DNA from 2 places in the Mycobacterium paraterrae genome. Region 1 is predicted to be linked to the other one. Evidence: predicted binding sites of a transcription regulator. Region 1 holds the regulator's gene; the other holds the start of a gene.

The links. Region 1 encodes LexA, which represses DNA repair genes until DNA is damaged. Its sites were predicted from a motif close to CGAACANNTGTTCG; they were not measured.
Region 2: cofD (2-phospho-L-lactate transferase) is a predicted target of LexA. The motif match lies at 3,214-3,227, and genes of this name have one in related genera.

Annotation. Positions count from the first base shown of each region.
Region 1 is NZ_CP092488.2:4,001,549-4,005,966, forward strand. It holds gene MKK62_RS19375 (acyl-CoA dehydrogenase family protein) at 1-10, shown strand, start outside; gene MKK62_RS19380 (sunset domain-containing protein) at 417-2,405, shown strand; gene lexA (transcriptional repressor LexA) at 2,430-3,128, opposite strand; gene MKK62_RS19390 (LysM peptidoglycan-binding domain-containing protein) at 3,341-3,823, shown strand; gene nrdR (transcriptional regulator NrdR) at 3,932-4,396, shown strand; gene MKK62_RS19400 (FAD-dependent oxidoreductase) at 4,418-4,418, shown strand, end outside.
Region 2 is NZ_CP092488.2:3,322,692-3,327,109, forward strand. It holds gene MKK62_RS16030 (NUDIX hydrolase) at 63-611, opposite strand; gene MKK62_RS16035 (coenzyme F420-0:L-glutamate ligase) at 608-1,966, opposite strand; gene cofD (2-phospho-L-lactate transferase) at 1,963-2,955, opposite strand; gene MKK62_RS16045 (WhiB family transcriptional regulator) at 3,325-3,660, shown strand; gene MKK62_RS16050 (metallopeptidase family protein) at 3,781-4,203, opposite strand; gene MKK62_RS16055 (DUF3499 domain-containing protein) at 4,365-4,418, shown strand, end outside.

The sequences.
Region 1 (4,418 bases):
GGGTGTCTGACCCCGTAAAGCGTTGGCTCAGGTCAATTTCGATTGCCTGCGGTGACGCCGGTGTTGCTGACTCCCGACACTTCGGGCCGTAGAGGCAATTTGCGAAAGGCGGGTCCGAAAGTCCTGGCTGCGTGACAAAGCAAGCCGGCTTCGGGCCCGTCCTCGACGTCGGTTTGCCAGTCAAACGTGCCGTGGCGTGCCAGCGGATATCGAGGGACCGTAATCTAAACGCCGAACAGGCAGAAAGCGACACAAGCCAGGCCTGCGGACCGCAATTCGGCGTCGACACGATGAGCAAACCGTAGGGTCTTGCTATGACTTCCGATGTGTGGTCTCCCGCAGCAGCGTCGTGGCGACCCGCAGGGTGGTCGACGCTGTGCCCGAGAACCGGACTGGGCGGCCGCGGGGAGGGCGGGATGACACGGCAGCGAAGACGATCATGGACCTTCGCGTGCTCAACGCGTGGCTTGGTAACGCTAGCGGCGGCACTGGCACTCCTGGCGCTGCAGACCCCGGTCGCAGACGCTTCTCCCATCGGCGATGCCGACAACGCGATCACCGCGGCCTGGAAAGAAGCGGGCGGGGACACCTCTGACCTGGGCCCCAAGCAGGGCGAGTGCTACGTCGCGGGGCAGGGGTTCGCCCAGGACTTCGTGCACGGCAAGATGTTTTTCACCCCGGCGACGGGGCCCCGGTCGATGATGGGCGCCATCCTCGACAAATACGAGTCGCTGGGCGGCCCGGCGGATTCCGACCTTGGCTTTCCGACCGCGAACGAGGTTCGCGGGCTGGCCGGACCCGATAGCCGGGTGAGCACTTTCTCGGCCAGCGACAAACCCCTGATTTATTGGACTGCCGACCACGGCGCGTTCGTGGTGCGCGGTGCGATCAACGCCGCATGGGACAAGCTCGGCAGTTCCGGTGGTGCACTCGGCGTACCGATCGGGGACGAGACCTACGACGGCGAGCTCGCGACCCAGGCGTTCAGCGGCGGCAAGGTGTCATGGAACCGCCTGACCAAAACCTTCACCACCGTCCCGCCCAACCTTGCCGGGCAGCTCTCCGGTCTGCAGGTGCCGGTCGACCCGACGGCAGAGATCAACCAGGCGTGGCGGGCAGCGGGGGGCGCTTCGGGTCCGCTGGGAGCCAAACAGGGCGACCAGTACCCGATCGGCGGCGATGGGCTGGCGCAAAACTTCACCGGCGGCAAGGTCTTCTTCAGCCCGGCCACCGGCGCCAATGCCGTCGAAACCGACATCTTGACCAAGTACGAGGCGCTCGGCGGACCGGCCAAGAGCGACCTCGGCTTCCCGATTTCCAATGAGGCCGACGGGGGACTGAAGCCGGCGAGCAAGGTCAGCGCGTTTTCCGCGACCGACAAGCCGGTGATCTTCTGGACGCCCGATCATGGCGCCTACGTGGTACGTGGCCCCATCAAAGCGGCGTGGGACAAGCTTCTCGGACCGACGGGCAAACTGGGCGCTCCAGTGGGTGATCAAACGATTGCCCAGGATGTCGCCACGCAGAAATTCACCGGTGGCCAGATCGCCTGGGATAAGACGAAGAACACCTTCACCACGCAGCCGGCGAACTTGGCCTCGGCGCTGGCCGGTCTTGAGGTACCCGGGCAGAAGACACCGGCGAATTCCGCGTCGCCTCATGCCGCGACGAGTTGGCTGAGCGGGCACTGGTGGTGGTTGGCGATCGGTGCGGGCGCGTTGCTGCTCATCGGCCTGCTGGCCTTGCTGGCACGGTGGGCCGGTCGGCGTCGGGCCGCTGAACGTGACGCCGAATCCCACGACGGGCACGACTCGAACTACGAGCCCGCGACCGAGTCGGTGTCGCAGTGGTCGCCCGAGGCCGACCCGGATTCGGCGTCGTCGAGCGTGGCCGAGGACCACCGGCCGCCGCGTCCACGAACGGTGCGCCTGCCCAGCCAGCCCTCCAGTGCGTGGATGCCGCCCGAGGACCACAAGAGCTTGGTCGACGAGCTGCTCGAAGACGAAAACGACAGCCCCGAAGACTTTTCCGCCTTTACCGAACACGATCACGAAGACGCGGAGCACTTCGAGGAAGATCCTGACGACGTCGACACCGATCCCACCGGGATTCCGATCGGAGGCGACGGCCGTGTCGGCCGGCATGCGGCGTCGGATGCCGACGATGATGAGGATTCCCAGGTGACGGAGGCGGTGCCGATACCGCGGATAGCGCCCGGGCAGTTGGCAATCCATTTGCCGATGGACGACCCTTATCAGGTGCCCGACGGCTACCCCGTCAAGGCAAACGCCAGTTCCGGCCTCTACTACATGCCCGACAGCAACCTGTACGAGGACACTCAGGCCGAAATCTGGTTCGCCAGTGAGGAAATGGCCAAAGCTAACGGCTTCCACAAGGCTGGCTAGGCCGTCGGCCCGAGCCGCGCCGCGTCAGATCTTGCGGATGACCGTGACGACCTTGCCCAACACGGCCGCGTCGTTGCCCGGGATGGGATCGAACGCAGGGTTGTGTGGCATCAGCCATACCTGCCCATTCGTGCGTTTGAAGGTCTTGACCGTGGCTTCCCCGTCGATCATTGCGGCCACGATGTCGCCGTTGTCGGCGACATTCTGCTGACGGACCACCACCCAGTCACCGTCGCAAATCGCGGCGTCGACCATCGATTCACCGACCACCTTGAGCAGAAACAGCGCGCCCTCGCCGACGAGTTCGCGCGGCAACGGGAAGACATCCTCGACCGCTTCCTCTGCGAGAATCGGACCACCGGCGGCGATGCGTCCCAGTACCGGCACGAACGTTGGCTCCGGCAGTGCGTCCGAGCCGGCGACGTCGGTGATCACGCTCGGCTTGGACACGTCGTCGGCGGACCGGACGTCGACCGCGCGTGGGCGGTTCGGGTCGCGGCGGAGATAGCCCTTTTTCTCGAGCGTGCGCAGCTGATGGGCGACCGAGGAGGTCGATGTCAGTCCCACAGCATCGCCGATCTCGCGAATACTCGGGGGATATCCGCGGCTGGTCACCGATGCGCGGATGACATCCAGGATGGTGCGCTGACGCGGTGTCAGGCCCGATTCCGCTGATCGCGGGCCACGGTCTGAGTCGGCGTCCGGGGTATCGCTATCGCTCATACGGACGAATGTAGCGGCCTTTTGCCTGGATATCAAACATGTGTTCGAGGCATGTCGCGGTCGCGGGGTGTGCGCGCCCGGGAATTCTTGTCGGTGGGCCGTTCTATGGTCATCGTCATGTGCAACAGTTCGATCACATGTTCGGTTTTCGAACACATTATCGACTACTCTTCGAACAAGTGATCGACCACGAGCCGACTGGAGGAACGCACATGATGCACATCGAGACCATCTCGCACACCGCGCCGACCCGGGTTCGCCCCGTTCAGGTGCGTCCCACCGGCCGGTCCACCCGCCCGGGGCCCCGCGGCCCGCAGCCGACCCGGCCTGTCGCAACACCGCCGCGGTACCGCGGTACCGGCGTTTTGAGGTCGAACGCCTCGCACCGGCCGCGACCGATCACCCCGATGACGACGGTGGCGCTCGCCATGGTCGCCGCCGGCATCACGGTCTGGTTGGGGTTTGTGGCGCACTTCGGCGGCATGCTGAACAGCGGCCCCGAAAAAGCCGCGGTGCAGGTGCCGGACCAGCTCGCTGTGGTCCGGGTCGAACCGGGGGAGACGCTGCAGCACCTGGCCGCCCGGGTGGCGCCGGACGCTCCGACCGCGCAGGTGACCGCCCGCATTCGCGAACTCAACGAACTCGACTCGTCGGCGGTGACGGCCGGCCAGACGCTGATCGCGCCGGTGGGCTGAGCCGTTTACCAGCCGCGACACCCGACGACGCTAGGCCTGCGCCGCACGACGCAGGTAGGCTCGTGGTGGTTCGGGACTCCCCGAAGTCAGCGCGGCGAAGGAGCGGCCATGCACTGTCCGTTCTGTCGGCATCCGGATTCGCGAGTCGTCGATTCCCGTGAGACCGATGAGGGACAGGCGATTCGACGCCGCCGCTCCTGCCCCGAGTGCGGCCGGCGATTCACCACCGTCGAGACGGCGGTGCTGGCGGTCGTCAAGCGCAGCGGCGTCACCGAGCCGTTCAGCCGCGAGAAGGTGATGCGAGGCGTGCGGCGCGCGTGTCAGGGTCGTCAGGTTGACGACGACGCGCTGAACCTGCTGGCCCAACAGGTCGAGGACACGGTCCGGGCCGCCGGGTCGCCCGAAGTTCCCAGCAACGAAGTCGGCTTGGCGATTCTCGGGCCGCTGCGCGAACTCGATGAGGTGGCATACCTGCGATTCGCTTCGGTGTACCGGTCTTTCGAATCCGCCGAGGACTTCGAGCGCGAGATCAAAGCTCTACGCGCCCACCGCAAGGTGCCGGCGTCCGGTTAACCGACGTCGAGGGGTCGCATCA
Region 2 (4,418 bases), 680 kb from region 1:
GGCCGCACTCTGGGGCTCGAGCGTGCGTCTAGCCGCACTCTCGGCGGACGGCGGCGGCGAGACTACAGCCGGCCGCCCGCTCCGGTCGCCTGCTGCACCAGATATCTCAGTGCCTCGTCGGTGCCGTCGGGCAGCCCGTCGATTGGCCACCAACGCAGGTCGACGGATTCGTCGCTGAGCACGATCTGCGCGCCTGCCGGCGCGTGCGCCACGAACTGCAGGTCGAGATGGCGGGTCGGCACACCCAGCGAACAGGTGAGCGCGTGCACATTGATCGCGGCCAGGTCGGGCGACAGCGTCAACCCGCCGACACCGGATTCCTCGACGGCCTCACGCAGCGCGGCCGCGTGGATGTCCGCGTCGGAATCCTCGCAGTGCCCGCCCAATTGGACCCACCGGCCGAGTCGCGGATGCAGCGTCAGCAGGACTTGGCCCCCGCTGTCGTCCAGCACCAGCGCCGACGCGGTGATGTGTCCTGGCACGCATTCCCGCCGGCAGGCGTCCTCGCGGGCGTCTAGGAACGCCAGCACGGCGTTGCGGATCGAGTCCTGCGAATGGTCTGGTGGCCGCCAGTCGCTGAGCAGCGCGATCGCCGAGGACCGCACGCTCACTTGCGCACCAGCAGATCGCCGACCTTTACCGGTTCGCGAGGCTCGGTGACGGGCTCGTTCGGATGGCCGATCGCGATGGCGCCCAACGGTTCCCAATCCCCGGGCAGGTCCAGCTCGGCGCGAACCAAGTCAGCGGCGAAAATCGTCGACCCGATCCAGCAGCTGCCGACGCCGCGCACCGCCAAGGCCACCAGCAGGGCCTGAACCGCGGCGCCGACCGCGACGGTGAACATCGTGTGCTCGGCGTCGGTGCGGGCGGCGTCGGGATAACTGTGGGCGCCGTCGGGCACCAGGAAGGGGATGACGACTTCGGGTGCGTCGTAGAGGATCTGGCCGCGCGCGACCCGTCGCTCGACCGCGTCGGCGGGCTTGCCGTCGCCGGTGAGGTCGGCTCGCCACTTGTCGCGCATCCGCTCGAGCAGCCGGTCGCGGATGGCCCGGGTCTGCAGCCACACGAAGCGCACCGGCCGGGTGTGGTGCGGTGCGGGGGCGGTCAGCGCTTCGGCCACCGCGTCTTCGATCAGGTGCGGCGCCACGGGCTCGTCGGCGAACTGGCGTATCGAGCGCCGGAACAGCTGCGCCTGTCGGCGACCGAGCTCCAGGGCTTCCGCGGTACCGAGCCAGAACAGGTCGTCGGTGCCAGAGCGCACGAGATGGCGCGCGGTCGCCCCGGTTTCGGTGACCACAGCGGCGGGCAACCCGCGCACGACCGCGACCGGGACCGCGGTCAGCTTGCCTTTGACGAGGTCGGCCGCGGCCGCGATTTCGTCAGCGACCGCGACTTCGGTGACCACCAGTTCGTTGCCGTGCCGGTCGACCGCGCCGGCGTAGCCGTGCAGCACCGAGACGCCGGCCGAGCCCACGGCGGCGTCGGTTTGGCCGTTGCGCCAGGCGCGGCCCATGGTGTCGGTGATGACGACACCGACGGTGACACCCAGGACGTCGCGCAGCCCGGACCGTAGCGCCGCGGCACTGCCATCGGGATCGACGGGCAGCAAAGCCAATTCGTCGGTGCCGATGTTGGATCCGTCGACGCCAGACGCCGCCTGCACCACACCCAGCCCGTTCTCGGTGATCAGCGTACGGCCTTTGCGCGCCAGTACTCGAACGGATTCAGCGTCAACGAGCTTGCGGCGCAGGGTATCTCGTTGTTCGGGGTCTTCCGGCGCGGGCACCAGGCGGCCTTCGCACTTGGACAGCACTTTGCTGGTCACCACCAACACGTCGCCGTCGCGCAACCAGGGCGCGGCCGTCGCGAGCGCCGCGGTCAGGTCGTCGCCGGGCCGGAACTCCGGAAGCCCGGTCACCGGCAGGATTTCGATCGGCGACGCGGCGCCGTGCTCGCTGGTGCTCATACCGCCACGCCCGCAAGCTCGAGCCCGGCTCGAACCATCTCGGCGGTCGCCTTGGGGTCGGTCATCAGCAGCGGCACCGAACGCACTCCCATGCCGTCGATCTCGGCATGGTCGCCCTCATGAATCAGCCAGTAGTCCAGGATGCCGGTGCCGGCTCGCGCGCCGTGATACCGACCGACCGCTTCAGCGGTCGACTCCACGCCAATGACAGTCAGGCACGCATCGGCCATCCCGCGCAATGGTTTTCCGCCGATGATCGGCGAGTAGCCAACGATGGGGGCGCCAGTGGACCGCAGTGCCGAGCGTATCCCGGGGACGGCCAGGATCGCGCCGACGCTCACCACTGGGTTGGACGGGGCAATCAAGACCGCATCGGCGTCGGCAATCGAATCAGTGACTTCTGTTGTGGCATTGGCTTTTTCGGCCCCAATAAATGCGAAGCTGTGGGTCGGCACCTGCGCGCGGTAACGCACCCACCACTCTTGGAAATGAATCGCTCGTCGGCTCCCGTCGTCGGGATCGGTAATGACGACGTGGGTTTCGCAACGGTCGTCGGTGACGGGCAGCAGTCGCGCACCGGGTTGCCAGCGGTCGCACAACGCGGCGGTCACCTGGGAGAGCGGATAACCGGCCCGCAGCATCTGGCTGCGCACGAGGTGCGTCGCCAGATCTCGATCACCGAGTCCGAACCAGTCCGGCTGAACCCCGTATTGCGCGAGTTCCTCTTTGGCGTGCCAGGTTTCGTTGCGGTGGCCCCAGCCACGCTCCGGGTCGACGCCCCCGCCCAGGGTGTACATGCAGGTGTCCAGGTCCGGGCAGATGCGCACCCCGTGCATCCAGGCATCGTCGCCGATGTTCACCACAGCCGTCAGTTCGTGGTCGCCGGCAGGCGAGGAGCCGGAGCCGAATTGGCCGAGGCCGAGCAGCTGTTGCACCCCCAGCAGGAAGCGCGCGCCGCCGACCCCGCCGACCAAAACCGTCACCTTCACACCGCACGACAGTACGCGCGGCGACGTCGCAAACCCGGGGAGAGTCGGGTGAGAGAATCACCCGGTTGGTGCCGGATTGCCTTGTGTGACAGGTGTGACCGACACGCCACGCCCGGTCAAGGCTCAGTGCCGCAAAAAATTGATCACGAGATGGTATGGAAATCTGCCGATTCGCTTGCGAATCCGGTCTTACCCGTGTGTAATCACAGCAGTGTCATTTCGGTTGGCCGGCCGGATTCGGTGTCGCAGACCGAGATTCGATCAAATGTTCGAATCAGAGATGACCGAAATCAAAACAGTGGTCACAATCGCGAACTACGAAACCAGGTGAGGAGGCGGAGCATGTCCTATGAACACCTTCGGGGGCTAATGGGAGGAACACCGCACACCGTGCCCGGTCTGCCGTTGACAGGGGTATCGCAAAGGCCCCATTTGAGTTTGGTTCCCGACGCCATCGAAGACGAATTCGAGGGCACCGAGGAGGCAACCGACCAGTGGCAAGACCGAGCATTGTGCGCACAAACGGATCCAGAGGCGTTCTTTCCTGAGAAGGGCGGCTCCACCCGCGAGGCCAAAAAGATCTGCCTTGGCTGCGAAGTGCGGAGCGAATGCCTCGAGTACGCCTTGGCTCACGACGAGCGGTTCGGCATATGGGGTGGGCTTTCCGAGCGCGAGCGTCGTCGCCTCAAGCGCGGAATCATCTGACCTCAAAGATCATCGAATAGCGGGTGACCCGCTGAGCGTGCAGCAGCCGCGCTCGCGGTCGCCCGCTTATTCGTCTTGTGACCCGCGGCGCGCGGCGGCGCCGCGCTTGCGATCACCCATTTATTCGTCTTCTATCGTCGGGTCGATGACCGACGGTTCGACATCCAGATAGGTGGCGACCTGGGCCACCAGAATTTCGTGCAGCAGTTCGGCCAGCTCGATGGTGTCTTTGGCGCGTCGTTCGATTGGTTTGCGGAACAGCACAACTCGCGCACGGGTGGCGCTGCCGCGCACGTCGACGCCCGCGGCGATCAACCGGGCCAGCGCGATCGGCCCGTCGGCGACCACCTCGGGCGGCCACTGCACGTTGTGCGGATCCTTCGCCGAAATCCGCGGGATCTCGTCGACGGCGACGTCGAGCCCGGACAGTCGGTCCTGCCAACGCCGCTCGATCGGCTCGTAGGCTTCGAGAACCGCCATGTCGAAGCGTTCGGCGCGGCTCCGCCATCCCGGAACTGTCGGCGGCAGCAGTGGGCCCCGCATGTCGCGGCCGCGGCGCGACACCTTTTTCCCCGGCGAGCGCCGACCGCGCGGGGAGCTGCGCGAATCGCTCACCTGGCGATGGTAACGGTTGGGCATCCAGGCCCGAATGCATGCGCGTGTCCGCCGGGGCGCGAACGTTTTCGCACGATAACCTCTCGATCGTGAACGTTCCGCGTCGCTGCTGCCGGCCAGGGTGTCCGCATTACGCGGTTGCG